Regions from separate parts of the Megasphaera vaginalis (ex Bordigoni et al. 2020) genome, predicted to be linked through region 4. Evidence: riboswitches for the same ligand, from Rfam matches in the RefSeq annotation. Region 4 holds a riboswitch; each other region holds the start of a gene.
What was found. Region 4 has a riboswitch for S-adenosylmethionine ahead of metK (methionine adenosyltransferase). Riboswitches for the same ligand answer to the same signal wherever they lie in the genome.
Positions count from the first base shown of each region.

Region 1 (2,199 bases), on a different contig from region 4:
GCAAGTACCTCTGCGGCGGTCAGGTTTAGGCAAGTCAGGTGGGGGACGGCGGTCAGCTTGCAGTCGGTTATGATTTTTTCTGCGACTTCCGCTGTTCGCGTTCCGCCTTGCCCGTTGGCACCGCAGGTGACGCTGATGAAATCGGGCTTTAATTCGCTCAGTTCACGCAGGACGGCGATCATCGGTTCAAGCGGCGAAGCCGCTTTGGGCGGGAAGACTTCAAGAGAAAATGTTTTTCTGTCAGGAAATGAGGGGCTGGCGGTCATAGGCTGTCTCCTTTATGATGAATTGAAACGACTGATTGTATGTACAGTATGAAAGAAAGACCGGAATTTTTCAAGAGAATTCCGGTCTTTCTGCGGCGCGTTAGAAACTCGGTAAAATGGCTCCCTGGTATTTGTCTTCAATGAATTTTTTCACTTCCGGAGACTGGAGCGCTTTGATCAATTTCTGGATTTCCGGCCGCGATTCATCGCCTGCGCGGATTGCCAGAATATTGGCGTACGGCGAATCCTTGGATTCCAGGAAAAGGGCGTCTTTCAGCGGATTCAAACCGGCTTCCATGGCGAAATTCGTATTGATAACGGCAATGTCGACATCGTCGAGGGAGCGGGGAACTTGTGCGGCTTCAAGTTCAAGGAATTGGAGATTTTTGTCGTTGCCGACGATATCTTGCACTGTAGACGCAATGTTGCCGCCGTCTTTCAAGGTAATCAATCCGGCGCTTTGCAGAATGAGGAGCGCGCGGCCGCCATTGGACGGGTCGTTAGGAATGGCCACCTTGCCGCCTTGCGGTACGTCTTTCAGATCCTTGATCTTATGGGAATACACGCCCATCGGTTCGACGTGGACTTTTCCGGCTGAGACGAGTTTTGTGCCGTGTTCGCTGTTGAATTTATCCATAAACGGCACGTGCTGATGGAACGTTGCATCGAGTTCGCCGTCGGCCAACGCCAGATTCGGTTTGACATAGTCCATAAATTCAACGATTTTCAAATCGATGCCTTCTTTAGCCAGAAGCGGTTTGATTTCATTCAGGATTTCGCTGTGCGGTACCGGTGTGGCGCCGACGGTGATCGTCGTATTCTTCGTGCTTTCCGTACCGCCTGCCGGTGTGCTGCTGCCGCAGCCGCCTGCTAATACTGCCAACGACAGAAGTGCTGCCGTCGCTAATAAAGATAATTTTTTGAAATGGTTCATTTAACGGATTCCCCCTTTGGTAATGTATAGCGGAAGTCAATAAAAAAGCCTCTTTCCGAAAGAAGAAAGAGGGTACCGTTTCTTTATCTCTCGGAATTGCTTCCGCAGGAATTGGCACCGTATTACCGGTTGCCGGGCTTCATAGGGCCAGTCCCTCCGCCACTCTGGATAAAATGTATGAACTTGTTCGCTTGTCATTCTACTAGGAAAAGGAATCATTGTCAAGAAAGAGGATAGATTTTTTGCGGCAAAATTGTAGACGCGGAGAAATCCCTGTGCTATTCTGAAAAGACATGAATGATGAGGAGGAACGAATGATGGAAGTATTGCACGAGTCCTTTGTGAGAGACTGCATTCATATGGCGGAAGAAGCGAATCAGCGCGGCTGGCATGAACGAAACGGCGGTAATCTCAGCTATCGTTTAACGGCGGCGGAAGCGGCTGCTTGCCGTGCGGGCTTCGGTACGAAACGGAACTGGCTGCCTTTGACGATGCCGCTTCCGGTGTTGGGCGGCGATTTCTTTCTTCTTACGGGCAGCGGCAAATACATGAGCAAGGTTGCTGCCGCTCCGGAAGAGTGCCTCGGCATTATTGAGCTGGCAGCCGACGGCGGCAGCTATGCCGTCCGTTGGGGGCTGGAAAAGGGCGGTAACGTGACCAGTGAGCTGCCGACGCACCTTCGGACACAGGCGTTGAAGAAGAGACGGGATGCAAGTCGCAACCGCATTGTTTACCATGCGCATCCGGCAAATCTGATCGCCTTGACGTTCGTCGTTCCCATTGACGATGCCGCCATTACGAGGGAACTGTGGGAAGCGGATATTGAAAATCCCCTCGTTTTTCCCGAAGGTATCGGTATCGTACCTTGGATGGTGCCCGGCAGCGAAGCGGTGGCGACGGCGACGTTGGCGAAAATGGAGCGATATCGGGCTGTCATCTGGGCGCATCACGGCACCTTCGTTTGCGGTGACGATTTTGATGACGCTTTCGGATTAATGG
Region 1 covers NZ_OEQB01000009.1:17,627-19,825, reverse strand. The annotation lists gene metF (methylenetetrahydrofolate reductase [NAD(P)H]) at 1-266, opposite strand, end outside; gene C0977_RS10075 (MetQ/NlpA family ABC transporter substrate-binding protein) at 367-1,200, opposite strand; SAM riboswitch class I at 1,281-1,375, opposite strand; gene rhaD (rhamnulose-1-phosphate aldolase) at 1,515-2,199, shown strand, end outside.
Region 1: another riboswitch for S-adenosylmethionine. It lies ahead of C0977_RS10075 (MetQ/NlpA family ABC transporter substrate-binding protein); the one in region 4 lies ahead of metK (methionine adenosyltransferase).

Region 2 (2,199 bases), on a different contig from region 4:
GCTTCAAGCAACGCATAGATAACGACCAAATAGGTCGCCCCTCTATACGCGCCGTCATTGGGAATGACCTTGGCAAACGTCCCCAAGACCATTAATGCCAGTACGGGCGGATAGGAAATGCTGTAGATCCACCCGATATACGTAACGATGCCGTCAACGCCCAAAAGCGCCGTTGCCGCCGATACCGCCGCCGTCACGATAACGAAAAAACGATACGACACCCTTCCCGCCGACAGCGCGCTGAATAATGGCGACAAGTAACGCGGCACGGCCAATGGACTGTTCGTAATCTCCGCTGACACAGGCCCCCATATAAAGAAGACTGCCATAAATAACCAGAAGCAGAATAACCGTAATCAGGCCGCACAACACCATCGCTTCATTGCGCGATTTCCGCGTCGTATACCCCTTGGCCTCGACGGCACCGATAAACAAGGAAGCCATGATGAAGCTGACCAGAACGTCACCGGTATTATATCCGCCCAAGAAAGCATTGACAAAAGCATTCTCCACAACGGGATCTGCCGGCGTCCCCAAGGGAAAAAAGATGCCAGCCGCACCGACAACAATGAGGATCAACGCCAATATCGGAGTCAAATATTTGCCCATCTTATCAAAAACGCTGCCTTCATCAAAGGTAAAAAAATAGGCGACGGCAAAATAAATCAGCACGCCGGCAGTAAAAGGCAGATCGGGAAAATTCCCCTGTACGCCAAGCTGAACGGCCGTCGCGCAAGTCCGCGGAATGGAAACAAAGGTACAGATAATCATCAGCAACGTTAATAAGATATGATACGTGTGCTTGCCGACATGTGCCGTAAGACGCCGCACATCACCGCACCGGTTAATAACCAGAAGCGCAAACACAGGCAACAGAATGCCTGACAAGGACAGCCCGAGCAGTGCCGGAAGAAAAGCGGTCCCGCTGCTCAAGCCCAACTGCGGCGGAAAAATAAGATTGCCGGCGCCGAAGTACGTCGCAAAAAAAGCAAATCCGAGAATAAAAACGTCTCGTAGCCGCACCGTTCGGCCGGCAAGTGTTTTCGTTTCAATCATGACGATTCCCCCTAACGAATGATTGCACAAAAAAATGCGTCATCATAACGATGACGCACCTGCAAAACCCCTATTGTCATCTGTCGCCATCGCCGTGGCGCTGGAATTGGCACCTTTCCTTCCGGAAGGTTGCCGCAGCGTCGTCGGGCCAGTCCCTCAGCTGCTCTAGATGCATATTGTAATGAGACTTCTTCACTATATACCGAAAATGCTCCCCCGTCAAGCCTATCCTTTTCCGTGCACGTTCTCGCACCAGCCGTTTCCCATGACCAAAATGTGGACAACCGGCTCAAAACAGCTGTAAAAAATGGCGTAATTACGCCATTTGTACAATTCTTCACACAAAATTTACCCTTTTCAGGATAACTTATACACAAAATCACAACACCTGTACACAGCCGTTTCGCCTTCCGTCAAGATTCCGCCTTATCCTCTCCAATATGCGAATAGCAGGAGATAAGCCACGGCTCTTTCCGCCTGGAGATATCTGAGTTATCCACAATTTAAGCGGTATCTCGTCTCGAAAAGAAGGAGAAAAAGCGGCGAAAAACAGGGCATTTAAAGCCTATACACAGACAGGCGCCAAGATTGTGTGTAATTTGTGCATAACATGTGGCATATGACGAAAAAATCAATCTACCTTGCGGCTCCAATCAATATGCACACCCAGTTCCATCCAGACCTTCGCCAGCGCCAATCGCATCGTTTCCCAACTGGCGACAGGCCGTTCTTTGATCGTCTCGAAAAAAGACAGATCGACATAGTTGTGAAGCGTCTGGCAGGTCGTCAGGTACTCGTAAACCTTTCGGTTGATCTCGTCATTACAAAGATGAACCTGTACGGTCCGTGTATCTGCATCGTATTGAATATACCCGTTATCATTCGTTCCCGTATGCGCAGCTATTTTGTATATGGCCATCGTAAAAAACCTCCTTCAGTTGCTGACTGTTTATTTTCTCGTCTCTCTATCTTGTGATAATTCCCAAAGAAACCCCTTCATGATCGCTTGTCTGCCGAACCGTTCCTGCAGTCTGTCGATCGCCGCCGTCACCTTTTCCTGTGTTTCCGCATCGTCAGAAAAAAGATCGCCCTGTATTTGCAGCGGCTGCAATTGACTGACCGTCAGCCCTAAAAGCCGTATCG
Region 2 covers NZ_OEQB01000004.1:189,777-191,975, reverse strand. The annotation lists partial or broken gene C0977_RS06700 (branched-chain amino acid transport system II carrier protein) at 1-1,056, opposite strand, end outside; SAM riboswitch class I at 1,130-1,232, opposite strand; gene C0977_RS06695 (hypothetical protein) at 1,688-1,975, opposite strand; gene C0977_RS06690 (DNA polymerase IV) at 2,006-2,199, opposite strand, start outside.
Region 2: another riboswitch for S-adenosylmethionine. It lies ahead of C0977_RS06700 (branched-chain amino acid transport system II carrier protein); the one in region 4 lies ahead of metK (methionine adenosyltransferase).

Region 3 (2,199 bases), on a different contig from region 4:
ACGGAACGGACAATATTGACGACAGTGCCGAGAATACGATTGATGAAACTGTTTTCCAGAATATGGCCTTTCGATGAAGTGACCAAGGTGACGCCGAGAGGGATGCCGATCAAAGAGCCGATGAACGTCGCTACACAAACCATGAATACCGTTTCTTCTATGCCTTGCGTCAGTAATTTAATGATTTCCGGGGACATAACCTAAAACCTCGCTTTCAATGGGTAATTCCTTGATGTATGAAAATGCTGCCGTTTGTGTTTCCATGTCGCCCATGATGACGATGACGAGATACCCGAAGGGCTCGTCCTGGATATAGTCGATGTCGCCGTAGAGGACGCTGACGGCGGCATTTGATTTTTTGGCGATATTCATCACGACCGGATCTTTCGTAATCTCGCCTTTGAAGCGAAGGCGCACGAGCATATTGCGGTCAGGCGCCGGTTGGTCGCTGATGCCCATTTTACGGATTCCCTCGGGGATTTCCGTATTGATAACGGATTTGACGAAGTCCTGCATCGTTTGTGATTGCGGGGCCGTAAAAATATCGACAACCCGCCCTTGCTCCTTAATAACGCCGCCTTCGATAACGGCGACGCGGTCACAGATTTCTTTAATGACCGCCATTTCATGCGTGATCAGGACAATCGTAAGGTTCAGGCGTTTGTTGATATTCTTCAACAAATCGAGGATCGATTTCGTCGTTTGCGGATCGAGGGCCGATGTGGCTTCATCGCAGAGGAGAATTTTTGGATCGCTGGCCAGGGCCCTGGCGATGCCGACGCGTTGTTTCTGGCCGCCAGATAATTGGGACGGATAATTGTATTGGCGGTCCGTCAGGTCTACGAGATCAAGCAATTCATCGACCTTTTTTTTGATCACCTCTTTTGAGGCTCCGATCAATTCGAGGGGGAAAGCAATGTTGTCAAAAACCGTACGTGAAGACAGGAGATTAAAATGTTGAAAGATCATGCCGATGTTTTTTCTTTCCCGGCGCAACTGGCTGTCGTTCATTGCCGTCAGCTCTTTGGTATTGATAATGACTTTGCCGCTCGTCGGTTTTTCCAGCATATTGATGCAACGCACCAACGTTGATTTACCGGCGCCGCTCTTGCCGATGATGCCGAATATCTCGCCGTCTTCGATCGTCAGATCAATGCCGTTTAAGGCGGTGACCTTCGCCTTGTCGCCGTAAGTTTTGGTGATATTTTCCAGGATAATCACGGTATCAGCTCCTTAAAACACAGTTTGTAAAATAAAAAAAGCCGTCAACAGTTGACGGCGCACCAGAACTAAGCTCATGTCATCTGTCGGAATCTCCGATGGAATTGGCACCTTCCCGAGTGGGGGTTGCCGCAGCTTCATAGGGCCAGTCCCTCTGCTGCTCTGGATGAACAGTATATTATGCTGTTGCCGTTTATCTTATCATGAACGGGAAATGATGTCAAACGGGAGTTGCCGTTTATTGCAAAACTTTCACAGCAGGAATTTGCATGTCGCTGTTGAATATATAAAATATAAGGGGAAATACGGTGCAAGCTTTATTTCCTTTATGAAAGGAAGGGATTTTTATGGCAGCAGTTGTAAGAGGTAAGAATATTGAAATTACTCCGGCATTAAAGGAGTACGTACTGAAGCATGAGAAAAAGGTTACCAAGTATTTCGATAGCGAAGTGAATTTGCAGGCCGTTCTTTCTATTGAAAAAGACACTAAAATTGCTGAACTTACAGTCAAGGTCGACGGCGTCGTGCTGCGGGTTGTAGAACGTAATGACGATATGTATGCCGCAATTGATCTCGGCTTTGACAAGATCGTGCGTCAGATTCATAAATATAAGACAAAAATTGCGCGCCGCATGAAGGGCGATTCCTTCCATGCCGCGTTGGTAGAAGGCCCTGACGCTCCGGAAGAAGAATTTGAAGTTGTCAGAACCAAGAAATTTGCCGCACGGCCGATGGATGTGGAAGAAGCAATTCTGCAAATGAATCTCGTCGGTCATGATTTCTTCGTTTTCCTCAACTCTGACACGGATACGATCAGTGTGGTCTATAAACGGAAACATGGTAAATACGGACTTATTGAGCCGGAATTCTGAGCAGTTGATCCCTTGCCTTTGTGGCAAGGGATTTTTTTGCAAAAAGACATGCTTTTTAAGTATATATGTATAGTTGACATAGGTATTAGCTATATTTTCGTTTTAC
Region 3 covers NZ_OEQB01000003.1:36,393-38,591, reverse strand. The annotation lists gene C0977_RS04390 (methionine ABC transporter permease) at 1-197, opposite strand, end outside; gene C0977_RS04385 (methionine ABC transporter ATP-binding protein) at 178-1,221, opposite strand; SAM riboswitch class I at 1,299-1,394, opposite strand; gene hpf (ribosome hibernation-promoting factor, HPF/YfiA family) at 1,569-2,093, shown strand.
Region 3: another riboswitch for S-adenosylmethionine. It lies ahead of C0977_RS04385 (methionine ABC transporter ATP-binding protein); the one in region 4 lies ahead of metK (methionine adenosyltransferase).

Region 4 (2,199 bases):
GGTAACAAAGAAAGGGAGACTCTCGTCTCCCTTTGACCGTACGATATGATAATTATAAACCAGCTTCACTGCGAAGTACAGCCACTTTATCCAGCTGCTCCCAAGGCAGATGAAGATCGTTCCGGCCGAAATGGCCGTAAGCGGCCGTCTGCTTATAGATCGGACGCTGCAAATCAAGCATTTCAATGATGCCTGCCGGACGCAGATCGAAGTGTTTGCGGATCAAGGCGACAATCGTGTCCGTGTCGACGTGACCGGTACCGAACGTTTCCACATGGATCGAGACGGGATGAGCCACGCCGATGGCGTAAGCGAGCTGGATTTCGCACTTATCGGCAAGGCCTGCCGCAACGATGTTCTTAGCCACATAACGGGCGGCATAAGCAGCGGAACGGTCCACTTTCGTAGGATCCTTGCCGGAAAAGGCGCCGCCGCCGTGGCGCGCCATACCGCCGTAGGTATCGACGATAATTTTGCGTCCAGTCAGCCCGGAATCACCTTGCGGACCGCCGATGACGAAACGGCCCGTCGGATTGATAAAGAGCTTTGTCTTTTCATCGAACAGTCCATCGGGAATTTCCGGTTTGATGACATTTTCGATCAGATCTTTTTCTATCTGTTCCCGCGTCACTTCCGGACTGTGTTGCGTCGAGATGACGATCGTGTCGATGTGTACGGGTTTGCCGTCTTCATATTCGACGGTGACCTGCGTTTTGCCGTCAGGACGGAGATAGGTCAGCACGTCTTCCTTGCGGATTTTTGCCAGGCGACGAGCCAAACGATGAGCAAGTGAGATCGGCAGCGGCATGTACTCGTCCGTTTCATTGGTCGCATAACCGAACATCATGCCCTGGTCGCCGGCGCCGATGGCGTCGAATTGTTCGCCGTTGCCGGCCTTGGCTTCAAGGGCCTCGTCAACGCCCATGGCAATATCCTGAGATTGTTCGTCCAAAGAGACAAGGATACCGCAGGTATCGCAGTCAAAACCGTACTTGGCACGGGTGTAGCCGATGCCGCGTATCGTCTCACGGACAATATGGGGAATATCGACATAACAATTGGTGGAAATTTCTCCTACGACATGCACCATTCCTGTGGTAATCAGCGTTTCGCAGGCTACGCGGGCATGTTTATCTTTTGCCAAAATGGCATCCAGAATGCTGTCGGAAATCTGGTCAGCTATTTTGTCGGGATGTCCTTCTGTTACGGATTCGGATGTGAAAAATTCACGATTTTTTACCATTACCATTCCTCCTGTAAAAAAATTCCCCTCTGCAAAAGAGGGGTTCTTGTTACCCATCTTCCAGTGAAAGCACTGTTGGAATTAGCACCTTTTCAATAGTGAAGGTTGCTGCGGCGTCATCGGGCCAATCCCTCTGCCGACTCTTGATGGAACATATGTAATTTACGGTACTTAGTATTATAGAATAAGGACGAAAAAAAAGCAATAGATCGCCGTCGTTTTCCTATATCGCAAGCGCATGAAAATCATGCCTTCCAGTCTCGTCAAACGACACAGACAAGGACACTTTGCGGCTTGCCTAAAGTATCCTCGCCTCCACGTTTTTATTTTACGCCTCAGCGCTTTCTTTCGCAGCGACCAAAGCGGCGCCGGCGCTGATGATCTTTTGCGCTAATTCAAACTTGCTCATCATTTCCATCGCCTCGCTGCGCCCGTCAGGGAACAAAAAGGTCGCTATATTCGTCGTCCCCTGAAACCCGGCGCCGGCGACGCTGACATCATTGGCAACAAGCATGTCGAGGTTCTTTTTCTTCAACTTACCCATACCGTATTCGATGACATTGGTCGTTTCAGCGGCAAAACCGATCAGTACCTGATGCGTTTTTTTCTGTCCCAACCCATACAGAATATCAGGATTCTTAGCCAGTTCCACAGTCAACGTTTCCGACGATTTCTTAATTTTATTTTCCGCCGGCCTGGCAACGCGATAATCGGCAACTGCCGCTGCCTTGACGACCAGATCGACGGAATCGTAAATCTCCTCGCAAGCGGCCTGCATTTCCAGTGTCGTGCCGACATCGATGCGATGCACGCCTAACGGCGCCGGCAAAGCTGACGGAGCCGCGACGAGAGTCACATCGGCGCCGGCCAGCATGGCCGCTTTGGCAACGGCAAATCCCATGCGGCCGCTGGAACGATTGCCGATATAGCGGACCGGATCGATCCGTTCCCGCGTA
Region 4 covers NZ_OEQB01000001.1:39,093-41,291, forward strand. The annotation lists gene metK (methionine adenosyltransferase) at 53-1,243, opposite strand; SAM riboswitch class I at 1,294-1,396, opposite strand; gene coaBC (bifunctional phosphopantothenoylcysteine decarboxylase/phosphopantothenate--cysteine ligase CoaBC) at 1,572-2,199, opposite strand, start outside.